DNA from 3 places in the Chryseobacterium vietnamense genome. Region 3 is predicted to be linked to each of the others. Evidence: riboswitches for the same ligand, from Rfam matches in the RefSeq annotation. Region 3 holds a riboswitch; each other region holds the start of a gene.

Region 1 (3,286 bases), on a different contig from region 3:
TATTAACAAAATTGTATTGCCGTCTAAAGCAGGTCATGCGAAAAAGATCGTTTATCTTTCAGCAGATGCATTCGGAGTACTTCCTCCGGTTTCTATCCTGAATGAAGATCAGGCTCAGTACCACTTCCTTTGCGGTTATACCTCAAAATTAGCCGGAACTGAAAGAGGAATTACTGAACCACAACCTTCTTTCTCTCCGGCATTTGGAGAAGCATTCCTTACATTACACCCGACAATGTATTCTAAAACATTAATCGGTAAAATGAAAGAGCACGGAGCTAAGGCTTATCTGGTAAACACAGGTTGGAATGGTACAGGAAAGAGAATTTCTCTGAAAGATACCAGAGCGATCATCGATGCTATCATTGACGGTTCTATTGATAATGCTCCTAAGACTCAGGTTCCGATTATGAACCTTGAAATTCCTACTGAATTGCCAAACGTTTCTACAGGTATTTTAGATCCTAGAGATACCTATGAGAATGCTTCAGAATGGGAAGAAAAAGCAAAAGATCTTGCTTCAAGATATATCAAGAATTTTGAGCAGTACTGTGATACTGAAGAAGGTAAGAAATTAATTGCTTCAGGACCTCAATTGCAGGAACAGACTATTTAATAGCTATCCATCAACATATAAAAAGCCTCATCATTGATGAGGCTTTCTTATTTATACTTTTTACAACTTTCAATCAATTTATTCTGTTCATCCAGTTTTAGAATTGTTGATTGGATAGATTCTTTAGTCAAATGTTTTATGATCAAAAAATGTTTTGAAGAAAAATAAGACTCTTCATTCAACATCTTATCTAAATACTTTGGAGTTGTGAAGGTCGTCCAATATTTTGCTTTGTCAGAAAATGTAATGGTTACTTCTATGGCATCAGATTCAATATTTTCTATTGTATCATCTATGTTAATTGAAGTTATTTCCGGTTCATTATTTAAACTAAAATAAAATTTCGAATACCATCTCAGCCTTCCTTCATTATTTTGAATCCTTACATTTTCATCGTTTATTTCTTTAATGATATAGGATTTTCTTTTCGTTAATTGGCCGGGATATGCCCCAATATTCTTACAGTAAATCTTATCATTTATCTCCATAAATTACTCTCTCTATATCCACAAACATCTGTGAAAATCTGTGCAATCTGTGGTTAAGAAATTACTTCACGCTTAATAAAGCCAACCTATACCCATCCATCCCAAAACCAGACAAAACCGCATCAGTATTAGCAGCTGTCACAGATTTCTGCCTGAATTCCTCTCTTTTATAGATATTGCTGATGTGAACTTCAATCTTGGGTTTTCTGATGTTTTTTAAACAATCGGCAATGGCATAAGAATAATGGGTAAAAGCTCCAGGATTAATTATCACGGCATCAAAATCATCCTCCTGAAGTCTGTTAATAAGCTCTCCTTCAATATTAGACTGATAATATTTTATTTTATGAAAATGAAACTCGGATTTTAAATTTTCCAAATAACTTTCCATAGAGACATTTCCATAGATTTCCGGTTCTCTTGTGCCTAAAAGATTGAGATTAGGTCCGTTGATGATCAAAACTTTCATACTATAAAATTAAAAACTTTTTTGAATTAACTGTATACACCTGGCCGCAATTATTTTTTTTGTGCTATTGAATTATTTATAATGATATTTATCATATTTGAATTAATGGTAAAGTCTGCAACTCCTTATTGGTATGGCTTTTATTAAAATTTTATGTTAATTATTAAAAAATTATCACGAAAAATCAATAAGTCTACTTGTTTTGTAGACTAAAAGTTTCTAGCTTTGCAAACATATTTCGATCGGCTTATAAAGAAAGATGGAGGGAACTGACCCTGTGAAATCTTAACAACCTACCCGTGGGGCAAGGTGTTACGTTCAGCCTTTTAAGGAAAAATAAGCATTTGGTTTATCGTATTTATCGATGCCCTTTGCTGACTATTCTGCAAAGGGCTAAATTTTAATATATGATAAATAAAATTGATTATGATTAGCAAAAATTTATTCAATTCTAAAGCCTGGATACCTCCGGTTGCTGCTTTTTTTCTGGGAGTAACCAGTGTAAGTGCACAGAATTCCTGGCCGAAAAAAGATAGCCTTCATGAAAAGGAGATTGATGAAGTAGTAGTGGTAGCTTATGGAAAAGCTAAAAGAAACAGCTATACCGGTTCTGTAGCCACCATTTCAAGCGATAAAATTAACAACAGACCTGTAACCAATATTACCAAAGCACTTGAAGGACAGGTTGCAGGGATACAGACAACCAGTGCCTCAGGACAGCCAGGTGCGGTTTCGACCATCAGAATCAGAGGTATTGGTTCCATCAGTGCTTCCAGTGATCCGTTATATGTGGTAGACGGAATTCCTTTTGACGGAAATATTAACTCTATAAGTCCAAGCGATATTGAATCCATCAGTGTTTTGAAAGATGCTACAGCAAGTGCTTTGTACGGTTCAAGAGGAGCAAACGGAATTATTATCATTACTACAAAATCGGGTAAAAAAGGAGAAGCCAGAGTTAATTTTAATATCAGTCAGGGATTCTCAGGAAGAGCTGTTAAAGATTATGAGCAGGTAAACACAGATCAGTACTTTCAATTATATTGGGAAGCATTAAGAAACGGATATCAGTCCGGTAAAGTTTCTTCCCAGCAGGCTGCACAAATGGCAACAGACAATCTTGTTTCTACCCTTGGGATCAATCCATATGGAACTGCTTATCCAAAACCTGTAGGAACAGATGGAAAATTATTACCAGGTGCATCGCCACTTTGGAATGATGACTGGAGAGATATTCTGCAGAGAGTGGCTTCAAGAAATCAGGTAGATCTTGATATCAGCGGAGGAAGTGAAAAAAGTAATTATTTCTTTTCATTGGGGTATCTGGATGATAAAGGGATGGCGATTGAATCAGGATTTAAAAGATATAATACCAGATTAAAGATCAATTCTGAAGTAAAAAAATGGCTGAATGTTGGGGTAAACTTAAGTTACACAAACAGCATTCAACAGGCGCCAACTTCTTCAGATTCCAAGGCCAGTAATATCATCAATGCCGCAAGATTTATTCCTTCATTCTATCCTTATTATGAAAGAAATGCAGACGGAACTTACGTTTTGGATGCTGATGGAAACCCGGTTTATGATTTTGGCAAGTACAGACCAACAAATGCGCTTCAGAATCAGAATGCCGCTGCAACCCTGCCATTGGATAAAAACGAAAATAAAGAAGATAACTTTTCAGGAAAAGGATTCATGGAATTCACTTTCTTA
Region 2 (3,286 bases), on a different contig from region 3:
TACATGGCCATCCAGCTGGTTCCGTCTGCCTGTTCGAGGTGCTGGCCGTCCTTTAAAACCATATTACGGTCAAAAGCTCCGATGTTATCAAGACCAAGGAAACCTCCACCGAAAATATTTTTCCCGTTTTTATCCTTCCGGTTGACCCACCAGGTAAAATTGAGCAGGAGTTTCTGGAATACTTTTTCTAAGAATAATAAATCCGGCTTTCCATTATTTTTTTCATCAATTTTAAAAACACGGAAGCACGACCATGCATGTACAGGCGGATTCACATCGCTCATATTCCATTCATAGGCAGGGAGCTGTCCGTTAGGATGCATGTACCATTCTTTTGTAAGAAGTAAAAGCTGTCCTTTGGCAAATTCTGCATCAATGATGGAAAAAGGAACACAGTGAAACGCCAGGTCCCACGTTGCATACCACGGATATTCCCATTTATCAGGCATGGAAATAATATCTTTGTTGTGAAGATGGTTCCATTCCGTATTTCTTACATATTCACTGAAATTTCTTGGTGCTTCAAAATTCGGATCACCTTTCAGCCACTTTCCGATATTATAATGATAAAACTGTTTGTTCCAGAGAAGTCCGGCAAAAGCCTGTCTCTGTACATTTCTTTCATCTTCGTTAACGGTATCACTCTGAATTTCCTGATAAAACTCTTCAGCTTCAGCCTGTCGGGTATTAAAAATTTCATCAAAGTTTTCAAATGGGTCATCATTTTCCTCAGGACTTAATCTGAATTCAAAAATTTTAGATTCTCCTGCGCCTACCATTTCATCAATCAGAAAAGAAGCTTTTGTTCCCCTTTTTTCAGGATTTACCGTATTTGTCTGATGAATAATATAGTTATTGATTCCGTCTTTGAAATAGGTATTTTCAACTGCTGGAGCTCCATACAGTTTTGAAGTATTGGTTTCATTATCACAAAATACACATTGTGCATTTGAATTTCTGGAATACAGCTTTTTGATCGAAATACTGTCGTGGCCAATGGTAATACTTCCGTCATGGGAAGCACTTAGCTCTGCCTTGTAAGTATTATATCCCCATTTCCAGTTGTTTCTGAACCATGCAGTAGGCGCCACTACAATGGGAGCTTCACGCTGGCTTCGGTTGCACACTGTCACTCTGGCCAGAATATCGTTGTGATCAGCTTTACAGTATTCAATAAAAATATCAAAATATTCGTCATTATCAAAAATCCCGGTATCGAAGAGTTCATATTCCGGTTCCTTTTTGCTGCGTCTTCCGTTTTCCGTAAGAATATCATCATAAGGAAACTCGTTGATCGGGTATTTATACACCATTTTCATATAGCTATGGGTAGGTGTATTATCCAGATAATAAAAGATTTCTTTAATGTCTTCCCCATGATTTCCCTGAGGGTTGCTCAATCCGAAGAACCTTTCTTTTACCATTTTGTCTTTCTTATTCCAGAACGAGAAAGCAAAGCATAAGAGCTGCTTTACGTCAGAAATTCCGGCAATACCTTCTTCGCCCCAGCGGTAGGCATAACTTTCGGCATTATTATGATTGGTAAAATTCCAGGCATTCCCGTTCGGGCTATAGTCTTCCCGTACATTTCCCCACTGCCGGTTGCTTACATAAGGTCCCCAGTTTTTCCATTTGGTATCTTGTAATCTATCTTTTTCGGCGGTCATATGGCATCATTTTTCAATACGAAGTTAGTTTTTTTGAAAAGTAATTCCAATTTTTTTCATCTGAACAATTATTAATATGCTTTTGGAACACTTGTATTTAAGGGCTTTTTTAAATATTAAAATAATTTTTTTTTGAAATTAAAAGAAAAGAACTACCTTTGCACCATTCGTTCATTCAAATATTGAAAATGTTATCAAGAAAGGTTGAGGGATTAGACCCTATGAAACCTTAGCAACCCTTTGTGCAAGCAAAGAAGGTGCTACGTTCTACCAAAGTATTTTGGACAGATAACTTACTGAAGTTCTTTTCAGCCATTTCCTGTGGCATTTTCAATTGTATTAAAATTTAATAGAATTGAAAACAGAACTAAACTATATTAATCTTACGTATCAAACCAATTCCGAGAAGGAATACCATATCCCGCTAAGCTATCAGCTTTTCGGGAAAGATCTGTTTACAGCCCCTATCATCTTGATCAACCATGCTCTTACCGGAAACTCAGAGGTATCTGGAGAAAAAGGCTGGTGGAAACAACTGGTAGGAGAAAATCAGATTGTGGATACCAATCAGTATACAGTTCTGTGTTTTAATATACCCGGAAACGGATATGACGATTTTTTAATTGAAGACTATGAAGACTTTACTCCCTCAGATATCGCTTCGATATTTTTGAAAGGGCTTGAAGCTTTACACATCAAAAAGATATATGCCATTATTGGAGGCTCTCTGGGAGGAGGGATTGCCTGGGAAATGCTTGCCAAGCAGCCGAAACTCGCAGAAATATTTATTCCTATAGCCTGTGATTACAGGACACACGACTGGCTTCATGCGCAGTGTCTGGTTCAGAAATTTTTATTGGATGATAAAGAGGAACCATTACAAAAAGCGAGAATTCACGCTATGCTGTGTTACAGAACGCCACAGTCACTCAATGACAGATTTCAAAACCAATATAATCAGGACAAACAACGCTTGGAATCAGAAGACTGGTTGGTTTATCATGGTAATGCGCTAAACGAAAGGTTTAGTTTAAAAGCGTACAAACTGATGAACCATCTGCTGATGAATATAAACGTTGCCGAAGAAGCACTGGAGAACATACAGGCACGAATGCACATGATCTCCGTAGATACAGACTTATTCTTCCCGGCTTCTGAAATCCGAATGTGTTTTGAAGACTTAAGAGAGAAAAATAAGAATGTTTCTTATCACGAGATCCAATCTATGCACGGGCATGATGCCTTCCTAATGGAATATCAACAATTAAATAATATCATTAAAAACATTTTATAGAAGTAATGAAAAATGCTAACGAAATAAAATTTTTGAAGAACAGATCAATCGTCAAATTTGAAGGAGAAGATTTCCTGGGAGAAATCGGGATTGACGGACGAATTTTTAAAGCGCTTACTTTGGCGCGTATCAGTGTAGGGGTAATTTCTCAGCAGGCCATAGAAAACGGAATTTCTATTCTGGTTCATGAAAATGATGCAGAGAAAGCAGTTGCCTGTCTTATTGATGAATTTGAAGAAGAAAGAAAATCAGGAAAAGTTTCCCAGATCTATAGTATCAATAATGTTTCTGTCATTGGTTTTGTAGCAGAAGATTTTAATAAAGT
Region 3 (3,286 bases):
ATGTTTAAAAACCTTGCCTATGGAGCTGTTAATGGAAGTTACGATGTTAAAAATCTGAATACTGCTCTTGAAAGAATGAAGACTTTCGGAGCGACTTTCTTTACCATTCCCGGCCCGAAAATGATCTGGCAGTTTGGCGAACTTGGTTATGAGTTCAGTATCAACAGATGTGCAAACGGTACCATCGACAGCGGATGCAGAACTGATGAAAAACCTGTTGCATTCACTTTAGGATATGATACCAATGCGAACAGAAAGGCTATTTATGATACTTGGGCTAAAATCATCAATATCAGAAACAGTCATCAGGTTTTTAAATCTAAAACCTACAGTATAGAATCCAACAATCTTACGAATGATCCCAATGGCCTGATCACAAGAATTTATGTGTATGATGCTGCTATTACAACAGGAATAAAGAATGTTGTCGTATTGGCCAATTACACGACTTCCGCACAGAATGTAGTTCCTTATTTTCCTTACACGGGTCAATGGCAGAATCTGATGGACAACAGTATTTCGAATATAGCTTCCACAACATCCCCGATCACTTTACAGCCGGGAGAATTCAGAATCTTTGGCAATTATGCTGGCGCTTTGTCCACTGTAGATATCAATGCAGTCCACAAATTATCCCTTCAGATTGCAGATAATCCGGTTCGGAACGGAATTGCTCAACTCATTTTCAATAAGGCAAAAAACGGAGAGATTCTGATTTTTGATATGACGGGTAAAAAACTGGATACTTTCAAATTGGATAAAGAAAACGGTATCTATGAAGCTAAAATCAGTTATCCTGCAGGAACTTATCTGGTTCAGCTGAAATCGGATACAGGAACAGCCATTCAAAAGATTGTGATCAAATAAAAAAAATTATGGAGTTGTTTAGCTTATAAAAATGTTGAATATATTAAAACCATTAAGAAGGATTTAAGAAATAAAGTGTAGTTAAGATGAATCATTCTGATTTTTAAGCTTAAAGCGAAGCTTATCTTAATACTCTTAAACTCTTATTAAATCTTAATGGTTCAAAAATAAAAGTGTAAACAAGTTCTATAGAAAGAATAAAAGGCAAATTTGCGGATCAGCAGATTTGCCTTTTTTGTAAGTTCAAAAAAATAGTCTACTTTTGCAGTAGATTTATCAAGAAAGGTGGAGGGATTTGGCCCGGAGAAACCTTAGCAACCTGCACGGTTCCAGATGTGTAAAGGTGCTAATTCCAACCCATTGGGGGAGATAATTGAAGTCAATATTCTATATGAATTCCATTTCTTGAAGTCTTGTATATCTGCGGAACTAGCCGTCAGACTGTTATTATTAATTGGCAAGAACAAAATGAAAAAATTAAGCACAGCTGTATTATTGCTTGGGGTAATTCTGGTAGCTGCTCAGGAAAGTGAGGAAAAAGGAAAACAGATCGAAGATATTATCATCGTTGGAAACCGTAATGTCAAAAGAACAAAACTGGAGACGCCGGTTCCTGTAGATGTTATCAATATCGATAAAATCCAGAGAGGTTCTCCACAAATGACCGCTCAGGATCTCCTGAACTATGTAATTCCATCGTTTAACGCAGTGAGACAGTCTGCTTCTGATGGTACCGAACATATTGACCCGGTTACTTTAAGAGGCATGGGGCCTGACCAGGTTTTAGTGTTGCTTAACGGAAAAAGAAGACATTCTACTTCATTGGTAAATTATCAGAATACCGTAGGAAATGGCTCTGTAGGAACAGATCTGAGTACCATACCGGTTATTGCTATTGATAGAATAGAAGTGTTAAGAGACGGTGCAGCAGCACAATATGGTTCTGATGCTATTGCAGGAGTCATCAATATTATTCTCAAGAAAAATGCAGGAGCCTCGGCAAGTCTTACTTACGGACTGACCGGAAGAAATGATGGTGATACTTACCAGGCGGGAATCAATTACGGAACTTCGTTAGGAAAAAAAGACAGTTATATCAATCTTTCCCTGCAACTGAGCCACAGAGGAAAAACAACAAGAACGCAAAATCATGACCTGGATATTTTCGGAGATAATTTCGCTTATGAATTTGCTGGTGATGCTGAAGCCGTAAAAGCTGCCAGAGCCGCAGATGATGCAGAAATTGAAAAAAGAGGATTAACCCGTGATGATTTTAATTTTCAGATCGGAGATGCCCAGATCAGGCAGGGACAGTTGTTTTTCAACTCAGAATACCCTTTTAATGATAATTTTAAAGTATATTCTTTCGGAGGGTTCAGCATTAAAGAAGGAGAAGGATTTGGATTCAGAAGGCTGCCGAGCGAAAAGTCCAATGTGGTTTCATCCATTTACCCCAACGGATTTCAGGCAATTCTTGGATCTCAGGTATATGATATTTCTTATGCTGTGGGAGCAAAATATAATGTTAACGACTGGCTATTTGACCTTAGTAATACATTCGGGAGCAATACCTTCAATTATAATGTAAGCAACACCAATAATGCTTCTCTGGGAGCAAAATCTCCAACCCGGTTTTATGCAGGAGCCCATAGTTTTCTTCAGAATACTGTTAATCTTGATGTTTCAAAAAATATAAAACAGTTCAATATCGCTTTCGGAGGAGAATTCAGATTTGAACAATACCAGATCAAAGCAGGTGATGAAGCTTCTTATACCCAATACGACATCAATGGAAATGTTGCTACTGAAGGATCAACAGTGCTTGGTGCAGGAGGTTCCCAATCCTTTATCGGTTTTTCTCCAAATAATGCATTGAAGAAGGACAGGCATTCAACAGCCGTGTATGCGGATGTTTCGTATGATTTAGATAAAAAACTCAATATAGATGCGGCTGCCAGATTTGAAAATTATTCAGATTTCGGAAATACCTTGAATGGAAAACTTGCCGTCCGATATGAATTCGTAAAAAATTATGCAATAAGAGCCGCCGTTGGAACAGGGTTCAGAGCGCCCTCCCTTCAACAGCAATATTTCAATAATTCTTATGCTGATATTTCTACTTCAGGCGAGAAGATTGTCACAAAAGGAATCTTTAGCAATGATAGCAAAGCCGCTGAAATCCTTGGATTTGATAAACTTAAACAGGAAACCTCTGTAAATGGAAGTGCCGGATTTACTTTAACACCTGTAAAAGGACTGTTGATAACCGTAGATGGATATATTATTAAAGTAAAAGATAGAATCGTTATTACTGGAAATATAACAGATCCAAGATTGTCAGATCCAGCGATAGTAGGACAGGGAAAGGAGGTAGAAAGCGGAAGATTCTTTGCCAACGCTATTGATACAGAAACCAAAG

The links. Region 3 has a riboswitch for S-adenosylmethionine ahead of J2786_RS20605 (TonB-dependent receptor plug domain-containing protein). Riboswitches for the same ligand answer to the same signal wherever they lie in the genome.
Region 1: linked by a shared signal. The riboswitch ahead of J2786_RS16365 (SusC/RagA family TonB-linked outer membrane protein) and the one ahead of J2786_RS20605 (TonB-dependent receptor plug domain-containing protein) in region 3 are both predicted to bind S-adenosylmethionine.
Region 2: linked by a shared signal. The riboswitch ahead of J2786_RS17100 (alpha/beta fold hydrolase) and the one ahead of J2786_RS20605 (TonB-dependent receptor plug domain-containing protein) in region 3 are both predicted to bind S-adenosylmethionine.

Annotation. Positions count from the first base shown of each region.
Region 1 covers NZ_JAVDQX010000003.1:518,605-521,890, forward strand. Annotated here, with positions in the region: gene pckA (phosphoenolpyruvate carboxykinase (ATP)) at 1-616, shown strand, start outside; gene J2786_RS16355 (hypothetical protein) at 664-1,104, opposite strand; gene J2786_RS16360 (type II 3-dehydroquinate dehydratase) at 1,166-1,573, opposite strand; SAM riboswitch class I at 1,818-1,916, shown strand; gene J2786_RS16365 (SusC/RagA family TonB-linked outer membrane protein) at 2,000-3,286, shown strand, end outside.
Region 2 covers NZ_JAVDQX010000003.1:665,030-668,315, forward strand. Annotated here, with positions in the region: gene J2786_RS17095 (MGH1-like glycoside hydrolase domain-containing protein) at 1-1,667, opposite strand, end outside; SAM riboswitch class I at 1,856-1,962, shown strand; gene J2786_RS17100 (alpha/beta fold hydrolase) at 2,023-2,961, shown strand; gene J2786_RS17105 (ACT domain-containing protein) at 2,967-3,286, shown strand, end outside.
Region 3 covers NZ_JAVDQX010000006.1:181,183-184,468, reverse strand. Annotated here, with positions in the region: gene J2786_RS20610 (alpha-amylase family glycosyl hydrolase) at 1-867, shown strand, start outside; SAM riboswitch class I at 1,138-1,243, shown strand; gene J2786_RS20605 (TonB-dependent receptor plug domain-containing protein) at 1,336-3,286, shown strand, end outside.